One region of the Marinobacterium aestuariivivens genome, then DNA from elsewhere that is predicted to be linked to it. Evidence: predicted binding sites of a transcription regulator. Region 1 holds the regulator's gene; each other region holds the start of a gene.
The links. Region 1 encodes FNR, which switches genes on or off when oxygen is low (the NO sensors DNR and NnrR bind a similar motif). Its sites were predicted from a motif close to TTGATNTANATCAA; they were not measured.

Region 1 (10,566 bases):
TCGTCAAAAATGACGCCAGGCGTGCCCGAAGCGCCTCGAACTGGCGCAGTACCCCCTGCCGGCTCAGACCGGCCCCGAGTCGTCCTCGATCGCCACGTCGTCGAGTGGCGCCAGGCGCGCCCGAAGCGCTTCTAACTGATCCTGGTCGGGCTGAAGGCGTATCTCGAGCCGTTCGCCCCAGTGACGTTCCAGGACTTCGAGTCCGAGCTGACGCAGTATCTGCTCGAGCGGGCCAGTCAGGGCGTGGGGGCCGAGAGGCTTACCGCGAACGTCTCGATGACAGCTTCCGTCGGGAGGTGGTCCAGCCCCGTCTGGACCGCCTGGCTGTAGGCGCGCACGAGGCCCCCGGCGCCGAGTTTGATGCCGCCGAAATAGCGGGTGACGACAACGCAGATCTCCCCGAGCCCCGAGTGGGTCAGGACATTGAGCATCGGCTTGCCGGCCGTGCCGCGGGGCTCTCCGTCGTCACTGCAGTTCCACTGGTTGTAATCCTGCGGGTCGCCGGCGACATAGCACCAGCAATTATGGTTGGCGTCCGGGTGCTCCCGGCGGATCCGACCGACGAACGCCTGGGCGGCCTCGATGCCGGCCGTCGGCGCGACATGGCAGATGAAGCGACTGTTTTTGATCTCGATCTCGACGCTTCTCGCCGATGCCGGGCGATCGAAGGGTTCAGCCATGGGCCGGCGCCAGCCAGAGTCTGAGCTGGGAGAACCAGTAGTGCTGCTTCAGCGCCTCGCGAAGCCGGCTCTGCAGTTCGACGCCGGACAGTTCACATTCCTTGAGGCTGAAGCTGTCGACCTTGAGCTCGAGTTCGATCCGGGCATTAACGTAGTGCAGCATCAGTTCCTCCCAGCGCAGGCTCGGATTGATCTGGTCGACGGCGCTCTGAAGTGCCTGTTCGACTTCGTCACGCAGCGGCAGCGTGTTGCAGAACAGCTGGCTGTCGTCGTTGTAGGTATCGATATGAAAGATGATCTGTTCGATGTTGTCGAAACGGCTCTTCAGCCTGCGCACCACGGTGTCGCCGATGTAGTGGCCCTCGGATGCGCTGAGATGACTGTCGACCTGGATATGCATCTCAAGCAGGCTCTGTCCGCCCATCAGGCGGCTTTTCAGGCTGTGAACGCTGATAACGCCGTCCACCTCCATGACCGCCTGCTCCAGTTCCCGGACCTCCTCCTCGGGCAGTGCGGTATCAACCAGCTCCTTGACGCTTTTCCAGGTCAGGTCCCAGCCGATCTTGGCGACCAGCAATGCCACCAGTACCGCGGTCAGGGCGTCAAGCCAGGGCGCGCCGAGCATGGCGCCACCGACGCCGAACAGCACAACGACCGATGAAAAGGCATCGGTGCGGCTGTGCCAGGCATTGGCAATGATGAGGTCCGACTTCAGTCGCTTGCCGGCCGCCAGGGTGTAGCGATAGATCCACTCCTTGCTGACGATCGACACCGCCGCGACTACGAGGGCGGGCCAGGTTGGCGTCTTCAGCGCTTCGCCGCTGAGCATCAGGCCGACACTGTCATAGGCCATGGCGCCGGCGACGGCAATCAGCAGGCCGCCGAGCATGACGGTGCCGAGGGTTTCGAACCGGGCGTGGCCATAGGGGTGATCCTGGTCCGGTTCCTGATGGGCCATGCGCAGGATCAGAATCACCATGAAGTCGGTGGCGAGGTCCGAAAGCGAATGGATACCGTCGGCGATCAATGCGTGGGAGTAGGAGAACACCCCCGTGATGATCTTGGCGATACCGAGAGTGAAATCCAGTAGGCTGCCGACCAGGGTGACCCGGCGGGCTTCTCGTTGACGTTCTTCAGCGGTGTACATGGCAATTCCGTTTCGGACACTGTACCGATTTTACCGGCCGGGGCCTGTGCCGGGCCAGCCTGGGGGCTGAGTCTGTGTTCATTCTGTCGCCAGGCAGGCCGACAGAAAACTGTAACGACTGGTTTACAGCGTAAAATCGCTGCCTAAGGCCGGCAAGCTCGACAGATTTCGAGTTGCTGGTCCTATCTATTTGAATATTAATAACAAATTACTGCTGGTTACAAAGTGATCAATCTGTTGCGGGCCGAGCGGTTCCGGGGCGGCCGGGCAGGTATCTTATCCTGGCCCACAACGTTATCCACAGCAGATGTGGGTATAACGTCGCAGCACCGTCACAATCGAGCTCCGGGGTCTGTTGATGAACGCCATTCAGTCGATACCGATGATCTTGTGCGTCTGCAGGCTCAGCTTCCACTGCGGATGTGCCAGGCAGTAGCGTACCGTGGCTGCGAGATTTTCCTGCGCGGCGGGACCGTCCAGGGGTTGCAGATAGAAGTGTTCGAAATCGAGCCCGGCAAACCGCTCCGGCGGTGCCTGCAGTTGCGGATAGACGAGCTTGAGCTCCTGCCCGCGGGTGATCACCAGCTGCGCCGATGCCTTGGGGCTGACGCAGATCCAGTCGATACCGGGGGCAGGGGGCGCGTGCCATTGGTCTCGATCGCGACTTCGAAACCGGCAGTCTTGAATGCCTCGACCAGCGGCTCATCGAGCTGCAGGGCGGGTTCTCCGCCGGTGCAGACGACATAGGGCTGGCCACCCGAGGCGTCCGGCCAGAGCGCCCTGACGGCCTTGGCAAGCGCCGCGGCGCTGGCGAACTTGCCGCCATTCTGGCCATCGGTGCCGACGAAGTCGGTATCGCAGAAGTCGCAGACCGCCTGGTGGCGGTCCTGCTCGCGGCCGGACCAGAGGTTGCAACCGCTGAAGCGGCAGAACACCGCCGGCCGGCCGCTCTGGGCGCCTTCCCCTGCAGGGTGTAAAACATCTCTTTGACGCTGTACATCGGGACCGGGTCCTAGGTTGCGCTGTTTTCGCCGCCGAAGGCCTGCAGCAGGTCCGGAATCAGCCGGCTCAGTTCGAGACCGATCTGGGCGACATCGGCATCGAAACGCGCCAGCTCGTCGTCGGCAACATCCTTCTGCTGCTCGCGGAACTGGTCCGTCTGCTTGATGCGATGGATGCTGAGGTCCTCGTGCAGCAGAAAGCGCAGATTCTCATCCCACTCCAGAGCCAGCTTCGTGACGCGCTTGCCAGCCTCGAGGTGGGCGACAATTTCCGCGCTGGTCAGGTCCTGGCCCTTGATGCGGATGACGCCACCTTCCACCAGGTTGTCCTTCATTTCGCACTCGTCGAGCAGCTGCAACGAGGTTGGGAGGGGCTGCTGCTGTTCGAGCCAGTGGCTCATCACCGCCGAGGGCGACTGCTTGACGTCCGGCAGCACCACCGGCAGCGTGCCCAGGCTGCTGCGCAGCTGCGTCAGCAACTCCTCGGCCTTCTTGTGGGCAGAGGCATCGACCAATACCCAGCCGGCCTGGGGCGCGATCAGGGCCCAGGTCTGCTGGCGCCGGGTAAAGGCCCGCGGCAGCAGATCCAGTACGATCTCGTCCTTGAGCTGATTGCGCTCACGTCGATAGACCTTGCGTGCCTGCTGATGTTCGATTTCCTCGACCTTTTCCTCGAGCGTCTCGCGGATCACGCCGGAGGGCAGAATCTTCTCCTCCTTCTGGGCGCAGATCAGATAGTAGCCCGCACAGCTGTAGACGAGCTGGTCCGGCAGCCCCTTGCAGGGCGCGATCCAGCCGTAACGGCTCATCTCCTGACTGCCGCAGGGCTGGAATGGATGCTCTGCAAGGGCGGTTTCCAGGCTTTGCGCGTCCCTGTCGAAAGCGGAGGTCAGGCGATAAAAAATCAGATTTTTGAACCACATAGTCTTCTTTGCCGGCTGGTGGAGGGCGCTATTCTAACGGCTCGGGCGGGAAATGCCATGCGCAGGGCGCTTCGTTTATCGATGGTCGGGCGAGTAGTCGGCACCGGTGGCGTTCCGAAATGCCGTTGCCGGTGCTGGTGACGCGTAACGCGTTACGCGTTACGCGTCACCAGATCTCAGAGGCCCTCGTAGGCCAGCAGCGTATGCACCGGTATGCCGGCTTCCTGTATGCGGGTCGAGCCTTCGAGGTCGGGGAGGTCGATCAGGGCGGCGGCCTCGTAGACACTGGCGCCCAGTTCCTTGATCAGGGTGCTGGCGGCCAGGATGGTGCCACCGGTCGCGATCAGGTCGTCGAAGATCAGCACCTGGTCACCGGGGCCCACCGAGTCGGTCTGCATCTCGACCGCGGCGGTACCGTATTCCAGGGTATATTCGGCGTGGATGGTTTCACCCGGCAGTTTGCCCTTCTTGCGTACCAGCACCAGCGGAATATTGAGGTGATAGGCCATGATCGAGCTGATCAGGAAGCCCTGGCGTCGATGCTGGCGATATGGGTGATATCGGTATCGATATAGCGCTGGATGAAGTCGTCGGCGACCATGCGCAGCGCCTTGGGATCCTTGAACAGCGGCGTGATGTCGCGAAACTGGACGCCTGGCTCCGGCCAGTCCGGAATCGTACGGATAATCGATTTTACATAGCACTCGTCAAAGGGCATTAAGGACTCCTGCGCGCGCATCCTGTTCGATGCTTGATATGGCTCAATGTTTTCAGGGCGAGAAAAGCGTCTAATGAAGGTGTTGGGTTACCAGCCAGAGATGGCTTATCAACTGTGCAGCTTGCACGGCATCCGCAGCTTCTGTGGATGCCGTTTTTTTATATATCAGGATGTCTGTCGGGACAGTGCCGGATCCTGCACCGGGCATTCGCCGGACAGCAGGTAAAGCTGGTCGAGATCGGTAACGTCGATCTCCTTGCCTTCGACCTGGATCAGACCGCTCTTCTGGAAACGGGTGAATATCCGGCTCACGGTTTCCACTGCCAGCCCGAGGTAGTTGCCGATCTCGTTGCGCGACATCGACAGGCGGAAGCGGGTCTGGGAATAACCCCGGGCCTGAAATCGCTGCGACAGCTTGATCAGAAAAGTGGCAACGCGCTCTTCGGCGGTCTTTTTCGACAGCAGCAGCATCATCTGCTGGTCGTCACGAATCTCCTTGCTCATGGTGCGCATGATCTGACGTCGCAGCTCCGGCAACTCGCCGGACAGGTCGTCGAGGCGGGTAAAGGGGATTTCGCAGACGGTGGTGGTCTCGAGCACCTTGGTGGAAACCGGATAGACACCGGAATCGACGCCGCTGAGGCCGACCAGTTCGCCGGGAAAGTAGAAACCGGTGATCTGCTCTTCGCCCTCGTTGGTCAGCGAATAGCTCTTCACGGTACCGGCGCGCAACGCATAGATGGATGTAAAAGGCTGGCCCTGACGGAACAGGTGCTCCCCTTTCTTGAGGGGCCTGCTTTTATCGATGATGTCGTCGAGGCGGTCGATTTCGGTCATATTGAGCGAGACCGGCAGACAGAGTGAACTCAGGCTGCAGGTGTTGCAGTGTGCTTGTTGCAGGCTACGGAGCTTCCCTTCCGGTTTTTGGTCAGCCATGGTCGGTTCCTGTTGTGTCGATAGGCCCGGGGGCGCAGTTGGAGACGATTATCCAACATTTGCCGCCCGGGTTGAAGTCACAACGGGAACTATGGCCGCTATGCCATCAGGCAGCGCGGAAAAAGCGGCTCAGATGATGCGGGAGAAACCCTGCACCGGAGCCTGTTTCGGAATATAGGCGTCGAAGGCCATGCAGATGCGCCGGATCAGCAGGCGGCCGGCGGCGGTCACGGTCAGTACCCGGTCCCGTCGTTCGACCAGGCCATCGGCGATGAAGCTTTCGATCTCGGCCTGTTCGGCGGCGAAATAGTCGTCGAACGCGATGCCGAAACGCTCCTCGATGCTGTTTTGGTCGAGCTCGAAGTGGCAGATCAGCTCGCCAATGACGCGGCGGCGGATCCTGTCGTCGGCGTTCATGATCACCCCCGCTTGACAGCGGAGGCACGGCTCTCGACGGCGCGCGTATAGGCCCCCATATCGTGTTCATTCTGAAAGTAGACGTCACCAATCTGGCTGATCGCCGACACGCCCAGTGCCACCAGATCGCAGTCTGCATGGGTGGTATAGCCCTGGAAATTCCGGTGCAGCTGGCGCGAACGCTGGGCAATGGCGAGACTGTCGTCGGGCTTGGCGAAATGATCCATGCCGATATAGACGTATCCGGCCTCGAGCAGCCGGTCGATGCTGTCGTGGAGAATCTGAAGCTTGGCGTCCGGGCCCGGCAAATCCTCTGCGCGAATGTGTTTTTGCGAGCGGAAACGGTCCGGCAGGTGGGCATAGTTGAAGACCGACAACCGGTCCGGCGACAGCCCGATCACGGTATCGAGGGTGGCGGCAAAGCTTTCGGGGGTTTGATGGGGCAGACCGTAGATCAGGTCCATGTTGATCGAGCGGAAGCCCTCGCTGCGTGCGGATTCCAGAATCTGCTGCGTCATCTCCAGTGGCTGGATGCGATTGACCGCCTGCTGTACCCGTGGATCGAGATCCTGTACGCCGAGGCTGATGCGGTTGAAGCCGATCTGGCGCAGCACCGCGATGGTTTCGGCGTCGGCTTCGCGCGGGTCGACCTCGATCGAGTAGTCGCCGTTATCGTCGTCCCTGAGGTTGAAATTCGAGCGCAGCGCCGACATCAGTTCCGTCATCTGCCCATGGCTGATAAAGGTCGGGGTGCCGCCGCCCCAATGCAACTGGTCGACCTGGCGCCCTTGCAGGCGCCCCTTGCTAAACAGTTCGGCGGAGCGGGCCATCTCCCGGTATAGGGTGTCGAGATACGGCTGGGCTTTGTTGCGGTTGCGGGTAATGACCTTGTTGCAGGCGCAGTAGTAGCAGACATGCTCACAGAAGGGGATATGGACATAGAGCGACAGGGGCGAATCGCTGTCCGCCGTGGCCAGGCCCGCTTCGATCAGGCGTTCGGGACTCAGCAGCGGGTCGAACTGCACGGCCGTGGGGTAGGAGGTGTAACGCGGCCCCGACAGGTCGTAGCGGCGAATCAGTTCTGGGTCCCAGCGGACGGTGCTGCTGTTGCTCACGGGATCTTTCCTTTGGCCAAAGTGTGCAAAATATACATTTTAGCGGTCACTTTGCGGGCCGCATTGACTTTAATCAAGCAAATCGTAGGAGCCGCGCCCCGCGGCGAAAATCCACGCGGCGTCATCTAGGAGGCAACCGGACACCACCGGTGGAATTCGCGCCTACGGCACTCATTCCACCCTACGCCGGATTGACCAGCATGCCAAGGGGAAGGCTGTACAGCCCGAAACCGATGATCAGGCCGCCGGCGAGTTGCTGCGTCAGGCGCCGCGCCAGCAACCGGCGCAGCTGGGCGGCGGCGAGGCCGGTGGTCAGCATGGCGGGCAGGGTGCCGATGCCGAAGCAGAACATCAGCAGGGCACTGTCGTTCCAGCTGGCGGCGGCCGAGGCCCAGATCAGGGTGCTGTAGATCAGTCCACAGGGCAGCCAGCCCCAGACCAGGCCCAGCAGCAGCGCCTGGAGCGGGGTGCGTGCGGGCAGCAGGCGGCTGGTCAGCGGGCGCAGATGACGCCAGAGATGCTGTCCGGCGCGTTCGAGATGGACCAGGCCCTTCCACCATTGCCCGATGTAGAGCCCCATGGCGATCAGCATCAGGCCGGCCAGAGCGCGCAGCAGCAGGGTCGCGAGGCTGCCGGCGACCAGGACCCCGAGACCGCCGAGCAGCGCGCCTGCCAGGGCATAGCTGAGAATGCGTCCGCCGTTGTAGCCGAGCAGCAGAACGATCGTCGGCGTCCGGCTGTCCTGCCGTGCCAGCCCGATGGTCGCCGAAATGCCGCCGCACATGCCGATGCAGTGGGCGCCGCCGAGCAGGCCCAGCATCAGGGCGGTCAGTATCGACAGCTGTTCAGTCATCCCGATCCCGCGGCTTGTCGACCGGCCGGGTTTCGTTGTCGCGTGCCTTTTCGCGGGCGTCGTCCGGGATCAAAGAGGCGTCATCGTCGTAGAGAATGCTGTGGGCCGGTGACTCGAGATCGTCGTACTGGCCGCTGTTGACGCTCCAGAAAAAGGCCCAGAGTGCGCAGGCGACGAAAATGATGGCGATTGGGATCAGCAGGTACAGGATATCCATGATCAGCCTTTTGATGAGGTTTTTGATACCGGCCGGCGCACGAGCTTTGACAGCCGCAGGGCATTGCCGACGACGACCAGTGAGCTGGCGGACATGCCGATTGCTGCCGTTTCGTAAAGGGTGGGGCGATAAACCGGCGATTTACACATGATCGGCCCCCTGTTGCACTTTTTGCACCTGTTGCACCTGTTGCACCTGTTGCACCTGTTGCTCCTGTTGCTCCTGTTGCCTCGTGCTGCGGCGCACCAGCTTCGACAGTCTCAACGCATTGCCGACGACGACCAGGGAGCTGGCGGACATGCCGATTGCTGCCGTTTCGTAAAGGGCAGGGCGATAAACCGGCGATTTACACATGATCGGCCCCCTGTTGCACTTTTTGCACCTGTTGCACCTGTTGCACCTGCTGCCTCGTGCTGCGGCGCACCAGCTTCGACAGTCTCAACGCATTGCCGACGACGACCAAGGAGCTGGCGGACATGCCGATTGCTGCCGTTTCGTAAAGGGCAGGGCGATAAACCGGCGATTTACACATGATCGGCCCCCTGTTGCACTTTTTGCACCTGTTGCTCCTGTTGCTCCTGTTGCTCCTGTTGCCTCGTGCTGCGGCGCACCAGCTTCGACAGTCTCAACGCATTGCCGACGACGACCAGGGAGCTGGCGGACATGCCGATTGCTGCCGTTTCGTAAAGGGCAGGGCGATAAACCGGCGATTTACACATGATCGGCCCCCTGTTGCACTTTTTGCACCTGTTGCACCTGTTGCACCTGTTGCACCTGCTGCCTCGTGCTGCGGCGTACCAGCTTCGACAGTCTTAACGCATTGCCGACCACCACCAGGGAGCTGGCGGACATGCCAATTGCCGCCATGTAAGGGGCAATAAACCCGGCTGCGGCGAGCGGCAGTGCCAGCAGGTTGTACAACAGGGCCCAGCCCAGGTTCTCGCGGATGATCGCACGGCATTTGCGCGCCAGCAGCAGTGCGTCCACCAGGCGGCCGAGGCTGCCGGTCAGCAGGACCGCGTCCGCGCAGGTTTTTGCCAGGTCCGTGGCGCTGCCCATCGCGACCGACGTCTGGGCACCGGCCAGTACCGGAATATCGTTGATACCGTCGCCGACCATCAGCAGCTGGGCGCCGTCGGACTGCAACTGACGGATATGGGCCAGCTTCTGCTCCGGCGTCATGCCGGCATGCACGCTGTCGATGCCGAGCTGTCGGGCGACATGCTGTGCCGCCGGCGAGCTGTCGCCGGTCAGCATCTGCACCTCCAGGCCCAGGGCGCGCAGGGCCCGGACGCTGTCGCGCGCATCGCGACGCAACTGATCGTCGAGTCCGAACCAGGCGATCGGACCCGTCTCGCCGCAGAGCAGCAGCCAGTGACCATGCTGGTCGGGCTCCGGGGGCGCGTTGTCGTGCGGGCAGAGCGCAGCGGCGAATGCCGGTTTGCCGATGCGGTAGCGACGGCCGCCGATGCGCCCTTCGAGCCCCTGGCCGAGGTGGGATTCCAGTTCGTCGGCGGCGGCGGCGGTCGCGAATGGCCGGAAGGCACGGGCGATCGGGTGCTCGGAATGGGCTTCGAGGGCGGCGGCCAGTCGCAGCGCCTCGTCACGGGGGCCTTCAAGTGTCACGACCTCCTGCAGGCTGAGGTTGCCTTCGGTCAGGGTGCCGGTCTTGTCGAATACGATATGGGTGGCTCTGGCGAGATTCTCCAGCACATGCCCCCGTGTGATCAGCAGGCCGTTCTGGCGCAGGGTGCCGGTGGCGGCCGTGAGCGCCGTCGGCGTGGCCAGCGACAGGGCGCAGGGGCAGGTGACGACCAGTACCGAAAGGGTCACCCAGAAGGCGTGTCCGGGTTCGATCTGCCACCAGATCAGACTGACGCCGGTCGCCGTCGCCAGTACCGCCGCAACGAAATAGCGGGCGACCCGATCGGCAATGCGGGCGCTGGAGGGTTTTTCGGCCTGGGCGCGATCGAGCAACCTGACGATGGCGGAGAGCTGGGTGTCGCCACCGGTCTGGCTGATCTCGATCTCGATCGGATTTTCGACGTTGAGGGTGCCGCCAACCACCGCTTCGCCTTCGCGGTGACGAACGGGCAGATATTCGCCGGTCAGCGCCGACTCGTCGATCGACGAATGGCCGCGGCGGATAATGCCGTCGGCCGGGATGCTGTGGCCGGGCTTGACCAGGACCCGGTCGCCCCGTTCCAGCTCGGTTGCCGGGACCAGCCGCTCCTCGCCGTCGACGAGCTTGAGCGCGCTGGTGGGCAGCAGGTTGAGCAGCGCGTTGCCGGCCCGGCCGGTGCGGTGTCGCGCCTGCATCTCGAGGTAGCGTCCGATCAGCAGGAAGAAGGTGAACATGCAGACCGAGTCGAAATACACCTCTCCGCTGCGGGTCAGTGTCGCCCAGACGCTGGCGCAATAGGCACCGAGTACGGCAATGGATACCGGCACATCCATGCTCAGGCTGCGGCTGCGCAGGTCACGCAGAGCGGCGGTATAGAAGGGGCGTGCGGCATAGAGCGCGACCGGGGTCGCGATCACCAGGCTGGCCCAGCGGAT
Region 2 (10,566 bases), 1.7 Mb from region 1:
CCATGCTGGAGGCGAAGTTGCCGCCGCCGAAACCGCACAGCAGCGCGATCAGCACGAAGGACAGATAGGGCGTTTCCGGATCCTGCACCGCGAAGCCGATCCAGAGCGCCGGAATCAGCAGCGAGCCGGTACTGAGCGCCGTCCAGAGCCGGCCGCCGAAGATCGGCACCAGGAAGGAATAGAAGATACGCAGGGTCGCACCGGACAGCCCCGGCAGCGCCACCAGCCAGAAGCGCTCCTGGACGCTGAAGTTGAAGCCGATCGCCTCCATCTTGACGACCACCGTACTCCAGACCATCCAGACCGAGAAGGCCAGCAGCAGACAGGGAATCGAGATCCAGAGGTTGCGATTGGCGATGCGGGCACCGCGTTCGCGCCAGAAGGCCTCGTCCTCCGGACGCCAGTCGTGTAATACATGCCCGACCTGAGCGGGCTGCAGGGTGGTTGTCGTCATCTTCGACTCCTTTGGGATGGCAGTCATCCCGTCACTGGACATTGACTTGGGATCACCGGCGGCTGCCGGCCCATCCGAAGTTGCTGACCTGAATCCCGTCATCCGCGGCGGGGTTCAGGTTCGAAAGCCCCCGCATCCCGGCGCTGTGGCTCAGCGTCTGGCATGGCGGACTCCCTGAGAAAATTGTTGGCGATCGCCTCCTGCAGCCGACGCTGCCGGCTGTCGTGGGCAATGCCGTAGTACATTGCGATCATGCACAGCGCCAGCAGGCCGTAGAGCAGCATGAAGCAGGAGCTGCGCACACCCAGCACATCGGCGGCGACACCGAACATCACCGGCAGCACAAAGCCCCCGACCGCCCCGATCGCCCCGACCATGCCACCGACTACCCCGATGCGTTCCGGGTAGTAGTCGTAGATGATGCGAAAGACGCTGGCCTTGCCGAACCCCATCGCAACAGCGACCACCGTGACCAGTGCGGTGAAGACCGGCAGCGGCATCTCGAGGCTCAGGGTCACGTCCCGGTCGATGCCGTGTATGGTCATGGTGGTCGGCGGATAGGAGAGGAAAAACAGGCACACCAGGCAGACCCAGAACACCGTCCAGTTCACCTGGCGGGCACCGACATGATCGGCGCACCAGCCCCCGACGATGCGGGTCAGAGCGCCGGGCACGGTGAACATCAGCGTCAGAAAGGAGGCGCTGCTGAAGTCCAGGCCGTAGTGGCTGTGATAGTAGTCCGGCAGCCAGAGCGTCAGCGCCACGAAACCGCCGAACACGAAGAAGTAGTAGAGGCCGAAGCGCCAGACCCGGGCATCGCGCAACGGTGCCAGCTGGGTTGTCAGGCTCAGCGCCCGGCTTTCGCGGCGACGCCGGATCTGACCCGGATCGTCGCGGGTCAGGGACCAGAAAAGCAGCGCCAGCAGCGCCAGCACCACGGCATAGACCACCGGTACGGTGCGCCAGCCATAGGCCATGACAATGATCGGGACCATCAGGTTGGTCAGGGCGGCACCGAGATTGCCGGCGCCGATGGTGCCCATCGCCAGTCCCTGATGGACGGGGTCGCTCCAGGCCGACGCGAAGTGGATGCCGAGGGTGAAAGCGCCGCCCGCGAGGCCGATGCCGAGTCCGAGCAGCAGGTACTCGCCGAAACTGTCGGCCCGGGACAAGCCGTACAGCGGCAGGCTGATCGCCAGCATCAGGGTGAGCAACAGACTGCGACCGCCAAACCGTTCCACCAGCAGTCCCAGCGGCAACCGTATCAGGGCCCCGGTCAGAATGGGCGTCGCCACCAGGATGCCGAACTGGGTTTCGCTCAGCGCCAGCTCCTCCTTGACCTGCAGCCCGATCACCGAGATCAGCGTCCAGGCGGCAAAGCAGGCCGCGAAGGCGAGCGTCGCCATCAGGATGGCGGCGGTCTGTTGCTGTTGGTCGTTGGCGAACATGGCATGTCTGGCTGACTGGAGGGTTCAGCGCCAGACTAGGCAATCTCCGCCAAGCTTTTGTTGATCGAAATCAAAAGCTAACCCTCTGAAAAATATGAAAAAATCCGCCAATACCACTTTAGTGGTAACCCCAGTAAACCTTGTAAACCGATGTTTTTGCGGATAATTTCACTGCTACGGACAAACCCGGCCCGGGGCGGCAATGCCCCCTGTCTCTTTGTGAGTATTCCGACGGCGTGAGAATTCTTAAGAACTCCATTATTGCCCGCTTCGGCGCGGCGATGTTCGCGATCAGCCTGATGGCCCTGGTCAGCATGATCGGCTCGGTGCTGGTCGCGGAATCGACCCAGGGCAATGCCGCCGGCATCAATGTCGCCGGTTCCCTGCGCATGCTGTCGTACCGCCTGCTCGCCGACACCCAGCAGTTTCTTATCGCGCCGTCGCCCGCCACCCGGCGCGATGTCGAGCAGTCCGTGGCCCTGTTCGAGGAGCGGCTGCGCAGTCCGATCCTGGGCCGGGTGCTGACCGAGGACCCGCTCAACGAGCGCCGTCAGCAGTTCCTCCAGATCCAGCAGACCTGGCAAGAGCAGCTGCTGCCGGAGGTGCAGCGCGCGCTGTCCGGTACCGGCCCCTTCCATCAGGCCAGCTACAGCGACCGCACCGCCCTGTTCGTCTCGCAGATCGACGACCTGGTGCAGCTGCTCGAGCGCAGTACCGAGTCGCGCATCCGGCTGCTGAGCCTGGTGCAGGCGATCAGCCTGTTCTTCACCCTGGTGGTGATTGGTATCGCGATCTTCGATATCAAGTTCAGCCTGGTCAATCCGCTGCACCAGTTGGTGCAGATGGCGCGCCGGGCCAGTCGCGGCGACTTCAGCGCCCGCACCGATCACCAGAGCCAGGACGAACTCGGCGTGCTCGGCAGCACCCTGAACCAGATGGCCGATGAACTCTCGCGCATCTATGCCGACCTCGAAAAGCGGGTCGAGAAGAAAACCGCCCAGCTGCAGAAAACCAACCAGCAACTGCAACTGCTGTACGAGACCACCCGCCGCTTCAACCACGGCGACGATATCTGCCACAGCATGATGCCGGTATTGAAGCAGTTCGAGGCCATCGGTCCGTTCAGCCCCATTTCGGTGACCCTGCTCGAACCCCAGAGCCTGCGCCGCTACCGCCATCTCACGACACGCTCGCCGCACCGCCCGACCGACTGCCAGGACGACAGCTGCAACAGTTGCATCGTGCCCGAATCCGACGCCCGGCCACACCAGGCACTGACGATACCGATCCGCAAGCAGGGACAGTATTTCGGCGACCTCTGCGCCGAGTACCTGCCGGACCAGGCCCCGGACGACTCCTCGATCTCGCTGCTCGAAACCATTGTCGAAAACCTGGCGACGGCGCTGTCGCTGGAACTCAAGGCGGAGCAGGAACAGAAGCTGTCGCTGGTGGAAGAACGCACCGTCATTGCCCGCGAGCTGCACGACTCCCTGGCCCAGTCGCTGTCCTACCTGAAGATGCAGGTCGGGCGGCTGCAGATGCTGCAACGCAAGGGTGCCGACGCCGGAACGATCGACGAGGTTGTGGAGGAGCTGCGCAACGGCCTCAACAACGCCTACCGCCAGCTGCGTGAACTGCTGACGACCTTCCGTCTCAAGCTCGACCAGCCGAGTCTCGAGGCGGCGCTGCTGAGCACGGTCGAGGAGTTCTCGCAGCGGCTGCAGAATCCGGTCGAACTGAATTACGACACCGGCCACCTGCTGCTGACGCCGAACGAGGAGATCCACCTGTTGCAGCTGGTGCGTGAAGCCCTGGCCAATGTCGTCAAGCACGCCCAGGCCACCGAGGTACGCGTCGGCGTCAGCGGCCGGCAGAACCGCATCGAGGTCTCGGTCGAGGACAACGGCGTCGGGCTCGCCAGCAGCTACGATACCAGTGTCCATCACGGCCTGATCATCATGCAGGACCGTACCCGGATTCTCGACGGCGAACTGCAGATCGCCAACAGGCCCGAGGGCGGCGTGCGCGTGCAGATGAGCTTCGTGCCGAACCAGATCAAGTCCCGTAACAACCGCATCCAGGTGAACACCCAATGACCGAGCCGTCCGATACCACCTCCATCCTGCTGATCGACGACCATCCGCTGCTGCGTACCGGCGTCAAGCAGCTGATCGAACTGGACGAGGGGCTCAAAGTCGTCGGCGAGGCCAGCAACGGCCACGACGGCGTGATGCTTGCGACGGAGCTCGACCCGGATCTGATCCTGCTGGATCTCAACATGCCCGAGATCAGCGGGCTCGATACCCTGGAGATGCTGCGCGATGCCGGCGTCACCTCACGCATCCTGATGTTCACCGTCTCGGACTACGAGGAGGATGTGGTCACGGCACTGAAGAAGGGCGCGGACGGCTACCTGATCAAGGATATCGAGCCGGAAGAGCTGCTGCAGAAGCTGAACCAGGCGGCCGCCGGCAAGATGGTGATCAGCGAACGGCTCACCGCCATTCTGGCCCAGGCGTTGCAATCGGGCCGCAACAGCGCCGCCGCGGACCTGGCCAGCCTGACGGCCCGCGAACGGCAGATCATCAAGCTGATTGCCGGCGGGCTGTCCAACAAGCTGATCGCGCGCAAGCTCAATATCGCCGAAGGTACCGTCAAGGTGCATATCAAGCACCTGCTGAAAAAGCTCAACCTGCGCTCGCGCGTCGAAGTCGCGGTCTGGGTCACGCAGCAGAAGCTTTAACGGCGCAGGCGATACAGCGACTGTAGGTTGGGTGTAGCGGCGTGAAATGACGCAGCATCAGCCCTCCGCGCGGGTTTTCAGCCGCGCAACCCAACACCATTTTCCGTGCTTACCGCGGCCAATCGATCTGTACGGCGATCGATATGATGGGTTGCGCCGCCGTCCGCGTCAGTGCCAACCGGAAAGCGCACCATGATGGCGGCTCCACCCATCCTACCCCCATTGCCCCCGCTTACCTGATTACACCCTCTCCCGCCATGCAGACGGGGAAGAAAATCCTTTAATTTTCAGTCTGTTAATAATTAAAACCCGTTATACCACTTTGGTGGTACAAACAGGGCCACCGAGCAAAGTCCCTCCGGTTTATGTTGATTTGCATCAAAGGCGCGGGCGCCGCCACTGAGTACCTTTGACGCCAGTTTAAGGTCGTTTCTCAGGGAGAACGCTCATGTCCACCGACAAACTTCGGTTGCTAAACTTCGGCGACCCCAAGATCAAGACGCTCCATATCACCTGGTTCGCCTTTTTTCTCACCTTCATGGTCTGGTTCAGCTATGCCCCGCTGATGGCCTTCATCAAGGAGTCCTTCGACCTGACCACGGCCGAGGTCAAGGCACTGCTGATCCTCAACGTGGCACTGACGATTCCGTCGCGTATCGTCATCGGCACCCTGGTCGACAAGTACGGCCCGCGCGCCGTCTACAGCCTGCTGCTGGTACTCGGCGGCCTGGTCTGCCTGGCGTTCGCGGCGGCCCAGACTTATGAGCAGCTGGCGGCGCTGCGCTTTCTCAGCGGCTTTATCGGCGCCGGCTTCGTGATCGGCATCCGCATGGTCGGCGAATGGTTCCCGGCCAGGCAGGTCGGCATCGCCGAAGGCATCTACGGCGGCTGGGGCAACTTCGGTTCCGCCGCGGCGGCCATGACCCTGCCGACCCTGGCGGTGATGTTCGGCGGCGAGGACGGCTGGCGCTATGCCCTCGGGATGACCGGCGTAATGGCCATCCTGTACGGCCTGGTCTACCGCAAGATCGCCCACAACACCCCGAAAGGCTCGACCTACTTCAAGCCCAAGAAACATGGCGGTCTGGAAGTGACCAGCAAGGGCGATTTCGTCTTCTACATCCTGATGAACCTGCCGATGTACGCGGCGCTCGCGGTACTGAACTGGAAACTGGGCCCGGCCAACCTCGGCCTGCTCGACGACTTCAGCAACAACGCCATCTACCTGGTGCTGGTGCTGCTGTTCCTGATCCAGCTGCGCACCATCTATCACGTCAATGAAGAGAACCTCAAGCACGGCGTACCGGCGATCCAGCGCTACAAGTTCAAGCAGGTCGCGGTGCTGGATGTCGCCTACTTCGTCACCTTCGGCTCGGAACTGGCCGTGGTCTCGATGCTGCCGCTGTTCTTCCTCGACACCTTCGAGGGGCTGTCCCCGGTCACCGCCGGTCTGCTGGCCTCGGGCTTCGCCTTCATGAACCTGGTGGCGCGCCCCACCGGCGGGCACTTCAGCGACAGGTATGGCCGTCGTAACGCCCTGTCGATCCTGATCGCGGGCCTGGCCGTCGGCTACTTCGTGCTGAGCCAGATCGACGGCGGCTGGTGGATCCCCCTCGCCGTGGCGGCCACCATGATGTGTTCCTTCTTCGTTCAGGCCGGGGAAGGCGCGGTGTTCGCCGTGGTGCCGCTGATCCAGCGCCGCATGACCGGCCAGATCGCCGGCATGGCGGGTGCCTACGGCAACGTCGGCGGGGTCTGCTACCTGACCATCCTGTCCTTCGTCGACTACTCCACCTTCTTCATGCTGATCGCCGCATCCGCCGCCGTGGCCTTCCTCAGCGTGCAGTTCATGGACGAACCGAGCGGTCAGATGGCCGAAGTGCTGCCGGACGGCACCGTGCAGCTGATCGATGTCGAGTAAAGTCCAGTGATGTGTGACGGGTTAGGCGTGACGCGTCACTTGTCACGCGTCACCGTGACCGCCATGGATGGCGGAAATCCTGAAAATGCAGGAGCATTTTTCAGGGAACGAGTAATCTGAAACCATGCATCTCGACGGCGAAATCAGCATCACCAGCGCCCAGGTCAGCGAAACGGGTCTCAAGGCCCGCAACGAGGACTGCCTGGGCTTCTTCATGCCGGTGGGCAACCTGCTGACCACCAAGGGCGCCTGCGCCCTGATCGCCGACGGCGTCAGCACCGCCGAGGCCGGTGCCGAAGCGGCCGAGTACTCGGTGCGCGAGTTCCTCAGCGACTACTTCGATACCCCCGATATCTGGACGGTGAAGAAATCCGGCCAGAAGGTGCTGACGGCGATCAACCGCCGCCTCTATGCCCGCAGTCACGAGTACCTCTCGACCAGCCGCGGCCATGTCTGCACCCTCTCGGTGCTGATCCTGAAATCCCGTACCGCCCACCTTTTCCATATCGGCGACAGCCGCATCTATCGCCTGCGCGCCGGCGAACTGGAATGCCTGACCGAGGACCACCTCACCCGTCTGAGTGAGAGCAACAGCTGCCTGTCCCGGGCCCTGGGAATGGATACCCACCTGGAGATCGACTACCGCACCGTGACGCTCGAACCCGGGGATCTGTTCCTGCTCAGTACCGATGGCATCCACGACTTCATCAGCACCGATGCGTTGCAACGGCTGATCGACCGGCAGGACCTGGACCAGGCCTGTCATGAACTGGTGGCGGCGGCGCTCGATGGCGGCAGCGGCGACAACCTCAGCTGCCAGTTGGTGCGGGTCGAACACCTGAGCGATGAATCCCTCGACGACCTGACGGACAAGCTGACCGCCCTGCCCTTTCCGCCGGACCTCTCGCCGGGCCTGAAACTCGACGGCTACGAAATCACCGCCGAACTCTATGCCAGCAGCCGCAGCCAGCTGTACGAGGTCCGGGACCTGCAGAACGGCCGCCTCTACGTGATGAAGACGCCCTCGGTCAATTATTGCGACGATCCGGCCTATATCGAGCGCTTCGTCATGGAGGAGTGGGTCGGCAGCCGCATCGACAGCCCCCAGGTCGTCAGGGTCGTGACACCGAACCGGCCCAAGACCTTTCTCTACTACCTGATGGAAAAGATCGAAGGGGTGACCCTCGAGCAGTGGATCGCCGAACATCCCGACCCGAGGCCGTCCGACGCCATCGATATCGTGCGCCAGATCGCCGCCGGCCTGAAGGCCTTCCATAGCCGTGAAACCCTGCACCAGGACCTCAAGCCCGGCAATATCCTGATGACCCCCGAAGGCCGGGTGAAGATCGTCGATTTCGGCTCGGTCCATGTCGCCGGCATCGACGAGATCTTCGTGCCGCTCGAGCGCGACCGCATACTCGGTACGGTGCACTACTCCGACCCGCTGCTCCGCCTCGGCCACTGCACCGGCATCAAGGGCGACATCTATTCGCTGGCGTCGATCTGCTACGAGATCTTCACCCAGCACCTGCCCTACGGCGATGCGCTCGAACGCTGCCAGCGCCCCCGGGACCTGCGGCGCCTGACCTATATACCGTCGAGCCGCTACAACCCCATCCTGCCGGTCTGGTTCGACCGCACGCTGGAAAAAGCGCTGTCGACCGACCTCGACGAGCGCTACGACAGTCTGGACGCCTTCCTGCAGGACCTGACCCACCCCAACCCGGAGCTGCTGACTCCGCGGGACACACCGCCGGAACACCGCGGCATGCTGGTGTTCTGGCAACTGATGTCGCTGATCTGGTTCGTCTCGGCGCTGCTGCTGGTGGCGCTGTTCTGGCTCGGCTGAGGCGCGTGACGCGTAACTCGTAACCCGTCACCTTCTTTTCACACCGCCTCGCGCCACTCGAAGCGGGGAAACAGGCGTTCGAGACCCGCCCGCAGCTGCGCCAGTACGCTGGCAGCAGGACGGCGGGGCGCCGCGAGTTCGGGGTTCAGGCAGTCGTGGCCATGGCTCAGCTGGATCGCATAGTGCCGTACGCCGCGGCCGGCCAGGTCTTCGCCCAGGCGCAGCACCTGTTCGGGCGCGAACAGATGCCAGTTGACGGTGGTACGGCACTCGAAGGGGGTGCTGGACTCCAGCAGCAGGTCGACGCAGCGGGCATTCTGGGTTTCGAGGTGGGGACGACCGGTGATCAGCCGGTACTGGTCGGGGCCAGCCTTGACGTCGAGGCCGACCCAGTCGAGCAGGCCGAGCAGCTCCGCCAGCCGGCCTGAATTGACGCCGGCGCTGTGCAGACCGACCTTCAGCCCCAGTGCCGAGACCCGCAGCATGGCGTCGCGCAGATCGGCGTGAACCGTCGGCTCGCCGCCGCTGAACACCACCGCCTCGACGAAGTCCCGGCGTTTGTCGATCCAGGCCTCGACCGTCGGCCAGGTCATCGCCGCGACTTCACCCTGGTACGGGATCAGGTGCGGATTCTGGCAATAACCGCAGCGCAACGGACAGCCCTGGGTATAGAGCACGCAGGCCAGATGGTCGGGAAAGTCGATCGTGGTCAGTGGCGTGATACCGCCGACCGGAAGCTGAAGTTCGGTCGCCGCTTTCATCGAAAACCTCCCATGGCGCCATCGATAAATCCCCGGCACCGCCCGGCGAGAGCCGTACCGGGGGCCAGGGAAATGAATGGTTACGGGTTACCGGTGACGCGTCACTCGTCACCGGTCACCCGTCACCTTTTCTCGACAAAATGCGTTCGTTCGCGATGCTCCGACTGCTTGCCGGCATTGAACTGGGCCACCGGCCGGTGATAGCCCATGACCCGGGTCCAGACCTCGCAGCGCTGACGTTCTTCAGGCTTGAGCAGGGTTTCGTTTTTCATTGGTCGCTCCTTGGCTTGGTTGTGCTTGGTTTTGCTGTTGTCTCTATCTACGGCGTACCAGCCACAGTGCCAACCGAAGGCAAGGCGCCTCCGGCGCCTATGGTGGGTTCCCTGAAAACCGCTCCTGCGTTTTCAGGGTTCCCGCCATCCATGGCGGTTACGCCGCCACAATGTTTCTGTAGTGCGGACAGGCCGTGCCAGGGCGGCTAACCCACCCTACGACTCAGCAGCACCCTACGACTTACCACGATGCCCCGTAGGAGCGGCGCCCCGCTGCGAATCGGTCTGGCACGGTGGTTATTCGCCTCGGGGAAGTGCCCTTTGGGTACGAGGCTCCTACGACTGCTTTCTCATCAGAATCTCCTCGTCGCAGCGCGGACAGAACTCGTGTTCGCCGCTCAGGTAACCGTGGCGCGGGCAGATCGAGAAGGTTGGGGTCACCGTCAGGTATGGCAGCCGGAAGCGGCCGAGCGCCCTCTTGACCAGCATCTTGCAGGCGCGAATGCTGGAGATCCGCTCGCGCATGTACAGATGCAGCACGGTGCCCCCGGTATAGCGGCACTGCAGCTCGTCCTGCAGTTCCAGGGCGGTGAAGGGATCCTCGGTATGGCTCACCGGCAGCTGGCTGGAATTGGTGTAATAGGGATGTTCGGCGCTGCCGGCCTGCAGGATGCCGGGCAGGCGCTTGCGGTCCTCGCGGGCGAAACGGTAGGTGGTGCCCTCCGCCGGCGTGGCCTCGAGGTTGTAGAGGTTGCCGGTCTCCTGCTGGAACTGGCGCAGCCGGTCGTTGATATGATCGAGCAGCCGCAGCGCCTCCCGCTGCCCCTCTTCGCCGGCGATATCGAGGCGGTCGCCGCTGAAGTTGCGCAGCATCTCGTTGATGCCGTTGACGCCGACGGTCGAGAAGTGGTTGCGCAGCGTGCCGAGGTAGCGCTTGCTGTAGGGAAAGAGCCCTGCGTCCATCAGGTCGGCGATGACGCGGCGCTTGAGCTCGAGGCTGTCGCGGGCCAGCTCCAGCAGAGCATCGACGCGGCGGTAGAGGCCCGGCCAGTCGCCGGCAAAGAGGTAGCCGAGGCGGGCGCAGTTGATCGTCACCACGCCGACGGAGCCGGTCTGCT
Region 3 (10,566 bases), 3.8 Mb from region 1:
TCCATGAAGAGTTCGGCGACGGCATCATGAGCGCCATCGATTTCTCCCTCGATATCCGGCGCGAAGAGGATCCGAAGGGCGATCGCGTCCAGGTCCTCATGTCGGGCAAGTTCCTGCCATACAAGCGCTACTGAGCCACGAGAGGACAGGCGCCAGCCGGGCAGGAAGCCCGGCACTGAAACGATGCTCTAACCGTTCAGGGCCGTTGCGGTATCGCTGCCCATCACGCGATTGCGGCCCGCGTTCTTGGCGCGGTAAAGCGCCTGATCGGCCCGGTTGTAGAGGCTCTTGAAATCGTCGTCGGCTCTGAATTCCGACACGCCGATACTGATGGTGACGCCGACCTCGCCGGCCCGGGTCGGAATCACCCGCAGCGCGACCTGCCCTCTGAGTCGTTCGCTTACGGCTCTGGCTTCACGCTCGGTGGTACTGGGCAGCAGCGCGGCAAACTCCTCTCCGCCGACACGGGCGAAGAGGTCACAGTCGCGCAGCGTTTCCTGACACAAACGGGCGACCGCTCTCAGCGCCTCGTCTCCGGTCTGATGCCCGAAGCGATCGTTGACCGCCTTGAAGTGGTCGATATCGAGCAGCAGCATCGACAGCGTCTGGTCGTAGCGCCGGGCCCGGCTGAGCTCCTGCTCGACGGCCTGAACAAAGACCCCCGGCTGCTGACGCCGGTCAGGGAATCGGTCGTCGCCAGTCTCTTCAGCTCGTCGAGCGAGTGCTCCTCGGCGATCGACACCCCGACCCAGCGACCCAGCAGGCGCATGAATTCGAGGTCGCTGGCATCGAAGTGCCGCTCGTAGGGTTTGGACGATGAAAAGTTCAGGGTACCGTACAGCTCGCCATTCACCCAGACCGGCACGCCGATATAGCACTCCAGGCGAAAGGCGTCGAAACAGGGGTGCCCGGCATACTCCGACTGGCTCATGTGATCAATGGCGATGACGTCGCCGGACGCAAGCACCATCGAACAGTAGGTGGTGCTCAGCTCGAAATCGTCGCCGTTACGCAGCGCGGCACCCGGCGGTGCCACGCAGGCCTCGACACGATAAAGCCCCCGGCGACCTGGCTGATGATACCGAACTCGACGCCGAGATGACGACAGCCGAGCGTCAGCGCCCGCTGCAGCTTGGCAGCCAGATTGTCGCCGGAGTGGGTCGCGATGTCATTCAGGGTCCGCAGGCTGTCGTTGGCAAACTGCAGCCGTGCCTGCTGCTCCACCAGCCGGTTCTGGTAACGCTGTTGGAAACGCAGCGACCGTGCCAGCAGATAGCCGCCAACGAACATCAGCAACGAGATCAGGCCGGCCCCCAGTTGGTAATAACGCCAGCGCTGCTCGTGGGCGGCGAACACCTCATCGACCGCCTTGGTCACCGCCACCACCATCGGATAGTCCGCAACCTGGCGGTAGCTGATCAGCCGCTCGATACCGTCAACGGAGCTGCGTACCCGATAGTATCCGGCAGCAGGCGCATCGGCTTGCATGAAGGGCCGGCCGGGTGGCACCGATCGGCCGATAGCCTCGACGTCCATCTGCGACCGACTGCCCCGGGCGCGGAAAATGCCGTCGGTACCGATCAACGCGATGGAGCCGTTCTCGCCGAGATCGATGGTGGCAAAGAATTCGGAGAAATAGTCCGGGCTCAGCGAGATCACCAGCACGCCGCCGAAGCCGCCCCTTTCGTTCGGAATCGGCCGGGTCATCTGGATGCTGTAGCGTCCCGACACCCGGCCCTTCACCGGCTTGCTGATAAAGAGGGCATCTTCCGTGCGATCCTTATGGACACGGAAATGCTCGCGATCGCTCAGATCGACCGGCTTCGCGTCCGGATCGAGATTCGAGTAGGCGAGCCTGCCGCCGGGGCCGATCACAGCAATCTGCACCAGCAGGGCTTCGTCATACGCCTCCCCCAGCAGCCGCACCCACTCCTCGAAGGTACCACGGTCGGTCTCCCAGGCTCTGCGCAGCAATAGCAGGGCCGCATCGACATCGTGGAAGGTGCGAACCACATGTTCCTCGAAGGTACGGGTCAGGTTCGCCGCCCCGTTCAGTGCCTCGCGCTCGACGGCTTCGCGATTGCGGGCCTGCTCATACATCAAGACCAGCCAGAGCAGAGCCACCAGGACCAGGGTGACGATGCGGATCGTGCAGGGGCGGCCAATAAGCGGATGTCGGGGTGGCGCCGGCGGTTCTGACATCGGTATTTCTATGACCTTGTCGGCTGTAGGGGCAAGTTGAGACCGCTAGCTTAGCCAAATTCAGGTGTAGATGTCATACATTGATCAAGGACTCAGACTTTAGTCGAATATCCCGTTCTGCGGCGACCATGGCGCCTCAGGAGCCTACGGCCTCCGGGTGTCGCCGGTTCCCCGCTCCGGGACAAGGTCTGCGACTTGTGCGACCGGAAAGCTTGCCGGTATGCTCACAACTTGATCGGACGGACGCGTAGCAGGTTACCGCCAATGGAGCTGGGATGGGTATTGGTACTGTTGTTGTCACTGCTGCTGGCACACCGGCTTTGGCGACGGCAGGGCGCTGCAACGAGTCCGCCCCCGGAGATCGCGGACTATCTGGCGGACGCGATCCTGACAGTGGAGGCCGATGGCCGGATAGGTTACGCCAACCCTGCGGCTTCGCATCTGCTCGGCTACGATCGACAGGAGCTGATCGGCCTTTGCGTGGAGAGGCTGGTACCGGAACAGCAGCGCCACCACCACCAGCATTGGCGCAGCGCCTTTGCCGCAACCGGACAGTCGCGTCCGCTGGGGCAGTTGAATGCCCTGGCGGCACGTCATAAATCGGGCCGCTCCATTCCCGTGCGTATCAGCCTGGTATCGTTGCCCCGCCAACAGGACCCGCTGCATCCGATACTGGTCACCCTCTATCCGGCGCTGGACAACGAGGAGGTCTTCGAGCAGGTGCAGCAGGATGCAGGCGTCGGCACCTGGGAGTGGGATATCGAGCAGGACAGGCTGAGCTGGTCACGCAGTGTCTTCAATATGTTCGGACTGGACCCGAACCGTTTCAAGGCCAGCTACGATGCCTACCTCGGTGTTGTCCACCCGGATGATCGCGAACGCGTCGACCGGAGCGTGCAGGGATCTCTCGACAGCGGCACACCCTATCAGATCGAATATCGTATCATCCGCAACGGCGAGGTCCGCCGGCTGCTGGAACGCAATTACCTGCATCGTGATGCCCAGGGCGTGTTGCGCCATATGTGGGGCAGTGTCGTCGATGTGACCGAGAAACGTCGCGCCGAAGCGCGTCTGCAGCTGGCGGAGACGGTATTCAGCCACTGCGCCGAAGGTATCGCAGTGTTCGACAGTTCGCAGCAGGTCGTCAGAACCAATGCGGCACTGCTGGACATCACCGGTTGCGACGAGCCCGGCGTCAGCCGGCTGCTGGACCGCGACCTTCTGTTTCAGGCGGATGCCGGGACGCCTGTCTCGCTGCCGGACCTGCTCGAAGAGCCTGGCGCTAAAGACGGCGAGTGGCGCGGCGAACTGATCCTCAAGCGTCGCGACGGCGACTGCATACCGGTACTGGCGTCGGTCTCGTCTATCGGCGGGAACAACGCCGAAGTCAGCGAGTACGTGCTGGTTTGCAGTGATATCCGGCAGCTCAAGGAACAGCAACGGCAACTGCAGCACCTGGCAATGCACGACAGCCTGACCGGCCTGCCCAACCGGCGTCTGTTCGCCGAGCACCTGGAGCGGGCCCTTGCCCGCAGTCAGCGCTCGGGCGAACGCCTGGCGGTGATCTTCGCCGATCTCGACGGCTTCAAGCTCGTCAACGACCGCTTTGGCCATGAAGCCGGCGACGAACTGCTGTGCCAACTGGCGACGCGCTTCGAGGGCCTGCTGCGCAGCAGTGATACGGTCGCCCGTATCGGCGGCGACGAGTTTGCCTTCATTCTGCCCGACTGCGGCAATGACGAGGCACTGGCGGCGCTCCTGGCAAGGCTTATCAGCGATGGCGCCTGCCCTCATCGTGGCATCAGTGTCACGCTGAGCCTCGGTGCGGCCTGCTATCCGGATCATGGAACGGAGGGCGCCGAGCTGCTGATAGTGGCGGACCAGACCATGTACCGGGCCAAAAACAGCGGCAAGAACCGCTTCCAGATCGCCCCTGACGAGCGACCGCGCACCGTCTCCTCATAGCATCAGTTCGTAATGCAGAAACTCTTTGTCCTCGACATATCCCTGCGCCTCGTACAGGCGGCGCGCCCCGAGGTTCGCTCGCGCCGTGAACAGCTCCACCAGACAGCAGCTTTGCCTTGTCGCCGCCTGCCGTGTGGCCTGCAGCAGCGCGCGGGCCACGCCCTGCCGGCGCGCCTCTGCAACGACGAAAAGATCGCTTAACAGCCAGCTGGGACGGCATTCAAGCGACGAATAGCCCGCATAACACTGAACAAACCCGACGGCCGTCGGACCTTTGCGAGCCAGCAGTAAAAGACTGTCCTGTGCCTCGAAGCGTGCCCGCAAAAACCGCTCTGCCTTCGTCAGGTCGCCGTCATACCCATAGAACTGCCGGTACTGATCGAACAGCGGGGCAAGATCCACGATATCGTCACGGCACGCTTCTCTGACAGTCAGCTGTTCCGGTTGGATGGACATAGCGATCTCCGGTGTCAGGGCACGATGATAGGCAGCATCGGGCAAGGTACTCGTCCGCACGCCGTATCGCAATCAGTCAGGGCAAGGTTGCCTCGCCCCCCGACCCAAGACTGTCCTGGACCGCGCTGCTCAAGCACATCGATTACTCGAGCGTTGCACTGAACCGAAAAAGACAGGGCCCGCCAATGGCGGGCCCTGTCGTGATGGCTGACCGCTGGAGCGATCAGTTGCGGCTGGCGCGCAGCATCGCATAGAGCTCGTCCTTGAGCTGCAGGCGCTTGAGCTTGTAGTCCTCCTCGACACGGGTCGCGACCGGTTCGATCTCGGCCTGCATACGCTCCACCTCTTTGGTGATGTCGTGGTATTCATCGAAAAGCCGGGCGAAGTGGGCATCCTTCACCTTCAGTTCGTGGATGGCGTCGCGGAATTCCGGCAGCTCGTGTACCAGGTCATGATGTTCGATGGTCATTGAACGCTCCTTCTGCGTTGATTCCCTGTATTGAGGCCACTATTCATCATTCCCGCCCTCGCCGTATTGATATCGATCAATCGCCCGCTGAATCGGACGGTCGTCGTCACCAGAACGCCTGCGCCGGGCCACGGCGACCGGAGCCAGAGCGGTGCAACAGGCTTCCCGCGCATGCACCATTGCGGCGCATACGGCATGCAATCCGCTGTTTTGGCTGCGTGAAAAGGGGTTGCCGGCACCGTATAGCGGCGCTGGCATTTGACTTGCAGGGGCTTACCCGACGCAGACAGCTCCTGTCGGCCCGCCAGACGAGGTGTTCATGATGCGATTGCTGATATCCACCGATCTCGACGGTACCCTGCTGGATCACTACAGCTATAGTGCTGCCGCCGCCGAATCCCAGCTCCGGACGTTGCAGACGCTGGACATCCCCTGGATTCTCAATACCAGCAAGACGCTGGCGGAGCTGGAGCCGCTGCGACAGTGCCTCGGACATCGGGACCCCTTCGTCGTCGAAAACGGTGCGGCCGTCTACATCCCGGCAGAGTTGCCGGTGGCGACGACAACTTGTCCACAGATCGACGGCCGTTACCGGCGTCAGACCTTCGGTCCCGACCGCAGCCGAATCCTGAATGCGCTGGCGCCGTTGTCGCGCCGCTATCGCTTTACCGGCTTTGCCGCCATGACCACGGACAGCATCGTCCGGCTGACGGGGCTGGCACCCGAAGCGGCCGCGCAGGCACTGCAGCGGCAGTTCACCGAACCGCTGGTCTGGCAGGACTCGGCAGCGGCACTGGACGATTTCGCCGCCGAGCTGGCCCTGGTGGGACTGCAGATACAGCGTGGCGGGCGCTTCGTGCATGTGATGGGGCACTGCGACAAGGCCGCGGCCATGGGCTGGCTCGCCGGTCGGTACGGCGAGCTCTGGAACGAGCCCGTCACGACGCTGGCCCTGGGTGACGGCGAGAACGATATCGGCATGCTGCAGCAGGCCGATATCGCGGTACTGGTGCGCTCGCCGGCCCATCCGCCTCCGGCCGTGCCGGGACGCGCCGATATCCGGCTGACCGACGAGACCGGTCCGGCCGGCTGGAGCCAGGCCGTGAAACAGACCCTGACCGAACTGGGCCTCGGCGGCCCATGAACCTCCTCACCCGAACCAGGAGCGAGCATGGGCGACTTTTACCAGAACGGCATCATCACCACGCTGCACAACCTCTCGCAGCGACCGCTGGAAGCACTGGAGCAGGAACTGCTGACATTTTCCAGGGCCCGCCCGATGGCCCTGATCCTGCCCTGCCTCTACTCCGAGCTCGAAGGCGAGGCGATGCCCCGGATCCTCGGGCATCTGCAACAGGTGCCCTACCTGTCCGAGATCGTCATCGGACTCGACCGGGCCGACGAGCAGCAGTACCGCGACGCGCTGCGCTTCTTCTCCGCCCTGCCCCAGCGCCACCGGGTGCTCTGGAACGACGGCCCGCGCCTGCGCGCCATCGACGGCACCCTCAGGGGCGAGGCGCTCGCGCCGCTGCAGCCGGGCAAGGGCCGCAACGTCTGGTTCTGCATGGGCTACACCCTGGCGGCCGGCCGCGCCGAGTCCATCGCCATGCACGACTGCGATATCCTGACCTACGACCGCGAGCTGCTCGCACGACTGATCTACCCGGTCGCCAACCCGAATTTCAATTACGAGTTCTGCAAGGGCTTCTACGCCCGGATCGCCGATGGCAGGATCAATGGCCGCGTCAGCCGCCTGCTGGTCACGCCGCTGCTGCGGGCACTGAAGAAGGTCTTCGGCAACCTGGACTACCTCGAATATCTCGACAGCTACCGCTACCCGCTGGCCGGCGAATTCTCGTTCCGGCGCGATGTCATGAGCGACATTCGCATTCCCAGCGACTGGGGCCTGGAGATCGGCGTGCTCAGCGAAATGACGCGCAACTACTCCAACAACCGTCTCTGCCAGGTCGATATCGCCGCCACCTACGACCACAAACACCAGGACCTGTCGCCGGACAGCGACCAGGGTGGGCTGTCGAAAATGTCGATCGACATCACCAAGGCGATCTTCCGCAAACTGGCCACCAACGGCATTGTCTTCAGCCAAGAAACCTTCAGGACCATCAAGGCGACTTACTTCCGCATCGCGCTGGACTTCGTCGAAACCTATCGCAACGACGCCGAGATCAACGGTCTCGACCTCGACGTGCACCAGGAGGAGCAGGCGGTCGAACTCTTCGCCCGCAATATCGTCAAGGCCGGCAGCCACTTTCTCGACAACCCGATGGAGGCGCCGTTCATCTCCAGCTGGAACCGCGTGATCAGCGCCTTCCCGGGGTGCAGCAGCAACTGCTGGCCGCCGTCGAAGCCGACATGGCCGAATACGGGGACCCGCGATGACGGCTCCGGCAACACCGCTGGAACAGCGGCTGGCGGCACACCTGCAGCAGCTCTACCCGGAACGGGACGCAGCCGGGCTGGCCCGTGAATGCCTGCAGCGTCTGGGACTTGCGGCCGACACCCCGTCACCGGCGCCGCACCGCAACCTCTGGGACCAGAGCGACATCATGGTCATCACCTATGGCGACAGCCTGCGGTCGGACTCTGAACCTCCACTGCGGACCCTTTCCGGCTTCCTCGAGGCCCGCTTGCAGGACTGCATCTCGAGCGTCCATATCCTGCCGTTCTTTCCCTACAGCTCGGACGACGGCTTCAGCGTGATGGACTACACCACGGTCAATCCGTCACTGGGCGACTGGGACGATATCACGGCGATCAGCCGGCAGTTCAAGGTGATGGGCGACCTGGTGATCAACCACTGTTCCAGCCGCAGTCTCTGGTTCGAGAACTACCGTGCCGGACTCGAACCCGGCGCCGGTTATTTCGTCGAGGTCCCGTCGGAGGCCGACCTCGGTGCCGTGGTAAGGCCGCGCACCTCGCCGCTGCTGCGCGAGGTGAAGACGCCGGGAGGCGAACGCCATGTCTGGTGCACCTTCAGCCACGACCAGGTCGATCTCGACTTCCGCAATCCCCGGGTGCTGCTCGAATTTCTCGGCATCATTCGCCTCTACCTCGACAGGGGCATCCGCTGGTTCCGCCTCGATGCGGTCGCCTTCCTGTGGAAAATTCCGGGCACCCCCTGCATCAACCTGCCCGAAACCCACGAGGTGATCCGGCTGCTGCGGCTACTGATCGAGCACCATTCACCCGATGCGGTGATCGTCACCGAAACCAATATTCCCAATCGCGAGAACCTGACCTATTTCGGCAACGCCAACGAGGCGCACCTGATCTACAACTTCTCGCTGCCGCCGCTGCTGATCAATGCGCTGGTCAGCGGCTCCTGCAAACACCTGAAAAGCTGGCTGATGACGATGCCGCCGGCGCAGTACGGCACCGCCTACCTGAACTTCATCGCCTCCCACGACGGCGTCGGACTGCGCCCCGCCGAAGGCCTGCTGAGCGACTGGGAACTCCAGACGCTAATCTCGACGATGCAGCGCTTCGGCGGGCGGGTCAGCTCGCGCACCACCGCCGGCGGCGAATCCTGCCCCTACGAGATCAACATCAGTCTCTGGGACGCGCTGCGCGGTACCAACGCCCGGGGGCCTGATCAGTGGCAGTTTGCCCGCTTTCTGTGCGCCGCCGCGATCATGGCGGCGCTCGAGGGGGTGCCGGCCTACTATATCCACAGCCTGGTGGCGACCGGCAACGACCAGGCACGCGTCGATAATACCGGCAGTTTCCGCTCGATCAACCGTCATATCTGGCGGTCCGAGGACCTGGAAGCCGCCCTCGACAGCGACAGTCATCACCACCGGGTGTTCGAGGCGATGCGCAGGCTGCTGCGCCTGCGCCGCCGGCAGCCCGCCTTCCACCCCAACGCAACCCAGTACACGCTGCACACCGGCGAGGCGCTGTTCTCGTTCTGGCGCCAGAGTATCGACCGGCGTCAGAGTATTTTCGCTATCCACAACGTCAGCGACCAGCCACAGAGTGTCAGCCTGTCGGAGCTGAACCTGATCCTCACCGACCAGTGGCTTGACCTGACCAGCGGCGAAACCTTCGAAAATCATCTCGCCCAGATCACCCTGATGCCCTATCAGTTTCTCTGGCTGACCAACCAGAGTCCCTGATCGCGGAACCCGGCCCATACCCACATTTACACAAGGGTTAAATCCTGATCTATGCTGCCTGTAACCCATCCGCCCCAGGTATTGGCGGTGATTCTGTGCGCTTGACCGTTCAGTGGAGCCATGACCGTGCCCTTTCATGCCATCACCAAGCCCCCGAAAACCTCGCCCGCGCGCCCAACCTGCAGGACTACGACAGCTTCACCGCCGGCTACGGTCTCGATCAGGCCCGGGCCCTGGTGGAGGGGCTGCCACAGGGCGGGCTCAACATCGCCCACGAGGCGGTCGACCGCCATGTTCATGCGGGCCGGGGCGACAGGATCGCGCTGCGCTGGCTGGGCAAGGACGACAGCGTCCGCGAGTACAGTTATCGCCAGCTGATGGCCGAGAGCAACCGCTTCGCCTCGGTGCTTTCAGGCCTCGGCATCGGCCGCGGCGAGCGGGTATTCAGCCTCTGCGGCCGGCAGCCCGAGCTCTATATTGCCGCGCTCGGCACCCTGAAGAACGGCTCGGTGTTTTCGCCCCTTTTCGCCGCCTTCGGCCCGGAGCCGGTGCGTTCACGAATGGAAATCGGCGAAGCACGGCTGCTGGTGACCACCGCCAGCCTCTACCGCAAAAAGGTTCTGCCCTGGCGCAACGAACTGCCCTCGCTCGGGCAGGTACTGCTGATCGATGCCGGCGACGACCTGCCGGACGGCTGCCTCAGCCTGGCCGCACTGATGGCCGACGCCGACCCCGGGCATGCCGTTGCCGCGACCCGGCCCGATGACATGGCGCTGCTGCACTTCACCAGCGGCACCACCGGCCGGCCCAAGGGCGCGATCCATGTCCATGAAGCGGTCGTCTTTCACACCCTCACCGGCCTCTATGCACTGGACCTGCACCCGGACGATATCTACTGGTGCACCGCCGACCCCGGCTGGGTCACCGGCACCTCCTACGGCATCATCGCGCCGCTGAGCCTGGGCGTGACCCTGATCGTCGACGAGGCGGAGTTCGACGCCGAGCGCTGGTACCGCATACTCGAGCAGCAACGGGTCGCGGTCTGGTATACCGCGCCGACCGCGATCCGCATGCTGATGAAGGCCGGCAGCGAGTTCGCACAGCAGCACGACCTCTCGGCGCTGCGCTTTCTGGCCAGCGTCGGCGAACCCCTCAATCCCGAAGCGGTGGTCTGGGGTCAGCGCACCTTCGGCATCCCGTTCCACGACAACTGGTGGCAGACCGAGACCGGCGGCATCATGATCGCCAACTACGCCGCCGAGACGGTCAAGCCCGGTTCCATGGGCCGTCCGCTGCCCGGTATCGAGGCGGGCATCGTCCGGCGCACCGATACCGGTG

Region 2: the regulator FNR is predicted to act here: its motif matches at 1,963-1,976, upstream of ACFQDL_RS19640 (nitrate/nitrite transporter).
Region 3: the regulator FNR is predicted to act here: its motif matches at 5,159-5,172, upstream of ACFQDL_RS08815 (YdcH family protein).

What each region holds. Positions count from the first base shown of each region.
Region 1 is NZ_JBHSWE010000001.1:5,434,906-5,445,471, reverse strand. It holds gene ACFQDL_RS28575 (YigZ family protein) at 237-680, opposite strand; gene ACFQDL_RS28570 (cation diffusion facilitator family transporter) at 673-1,827, opposite strand; partial or broken gene queE (7-carboxy-7-deazaguanine synthase) at 2,197-2,827, opposite strand; gene rdgC (recombination-associated protein RdgC) at 2,840-3,751, opposite strand; partial or broken gene ACFQDL_RS28555 (adenine phosphoribosyltransferase) at 3,928-4,469, opposite strand; gene fnr (fumarate/nitrate reduction transcriptional regulator Fnr) at 4,635-5,405, opposite strand; gene ACFQDL_RS28545 (oxygen-independent coproporphyrinogen III oxidase) at 5,535-5,822, opposite strand; gene hemN (oxygen-independent coproporphyrinogen III oxidase) at 5,825-6,937, opposite strand; gene ACFQDL_RS28535 (sulfite exporter TauE/SafE family protein) at 7,119-7,790, opposite strand; gene ccoS (cbb3-type cytochrome oxidase assembly protein CcoS) at 7,783-8,007, opposite strand; gene ACFQDL_RS28525 (hypothetical protein) at 8,149-8,307, opposite strand; gene ACFQDL_RS28520 (hypothetical protein) at 8,354-8,539, opposite strand; gene ACFQDL_RS28515 (hypothetical protein) at 8,532-8,672, opposite strand; gene ACFQDL_RS28510 (heavy metal translocating P-type ATPase) at 8,719-10,566, opposite strand, start outside.
Region 2 is NZ_JBHSWE010000001.1:3,748,064-3,758,629, reverse strand. It holds gene ACFQDL_RS19645 (NarK family nitrate/nitrite MFS transporter) at 1-454, opposite strand, end outside; gene ACFQDL_RS19640 (nitrate/nitrite transporter) at 553-1,902, opposite strand; gene ACFQDL_RS19635 (type IV pili methyl-accepting chemotaxis transducer N-terminal domain-containing protein) at 2,139-3,998, shown strand; gene narL (two-component system response regulator NarL) at 3,995-4,645, shown strand; gene ACFQDL_RS19625 (NarK family nitrate/nitrite MFS transporter) at 5,094-6,566, shown strand; gene ACFQDL_RS19620 (protein kinase domain-containing protein) at 6,691-8,415, shown strand; gene ACFQDL_RS19615 (anaerobic ribonucleoside-triphosphate reductase activating protein) at 8,454-9,176, opposite strand; gene nrdD (anaerobic ribonucleoside-triphosphate reductase) at 9,299-9,448, opposite strand; gene ACFQDL_RS19605 (ribonucleoside triphosphate reductase) at 9,785-10,566, opposite strand, start outside.
Region 3 is NZ_JBHSWE010000001.1:1,678,561-1,689,126, forward strand. It holds gene cynS (cyanase) at 1-134, shown strand, start outside; gene ACFQDL_RS08790 (GGDEF domain-containing protein) at 189-602, opposite strand; gene ACFQDL_RS08795 (GAF domain-containing protein) at 521-1,036, opposite strand; gene ACFQDL_RS08800 (cache domain-containing protein) at 988-2,202, opposite strand; gene ACFQDL_RS08805 (diguanylate cyclase domain-containing protein) at 2,467-4,167, shown strand; gene ACFQDL_RS08810 (GNAT family N-acetyltransferase) at 4,162-4,623, opposite strand; gene ACFQDL_RS08815 (YdcH family protein) at 4,847-5,092, opposite strand; gene ACFQDL_RS08820 (HAD-IIB family hydrolase) at 5,412-6,236, shown strand; partial or broken gene ACFQDL_RS08825 (glycosyltransferase family protein) at 6,264-7,492, shown strand; gene ACFQDL_RS08830 (alpha-amylase family glycosyl hydrolase) at 7,489-9,228, shown strand; gene acsA (acetate--CoA ligase) at 9,324-10,566, shown strand, end outside.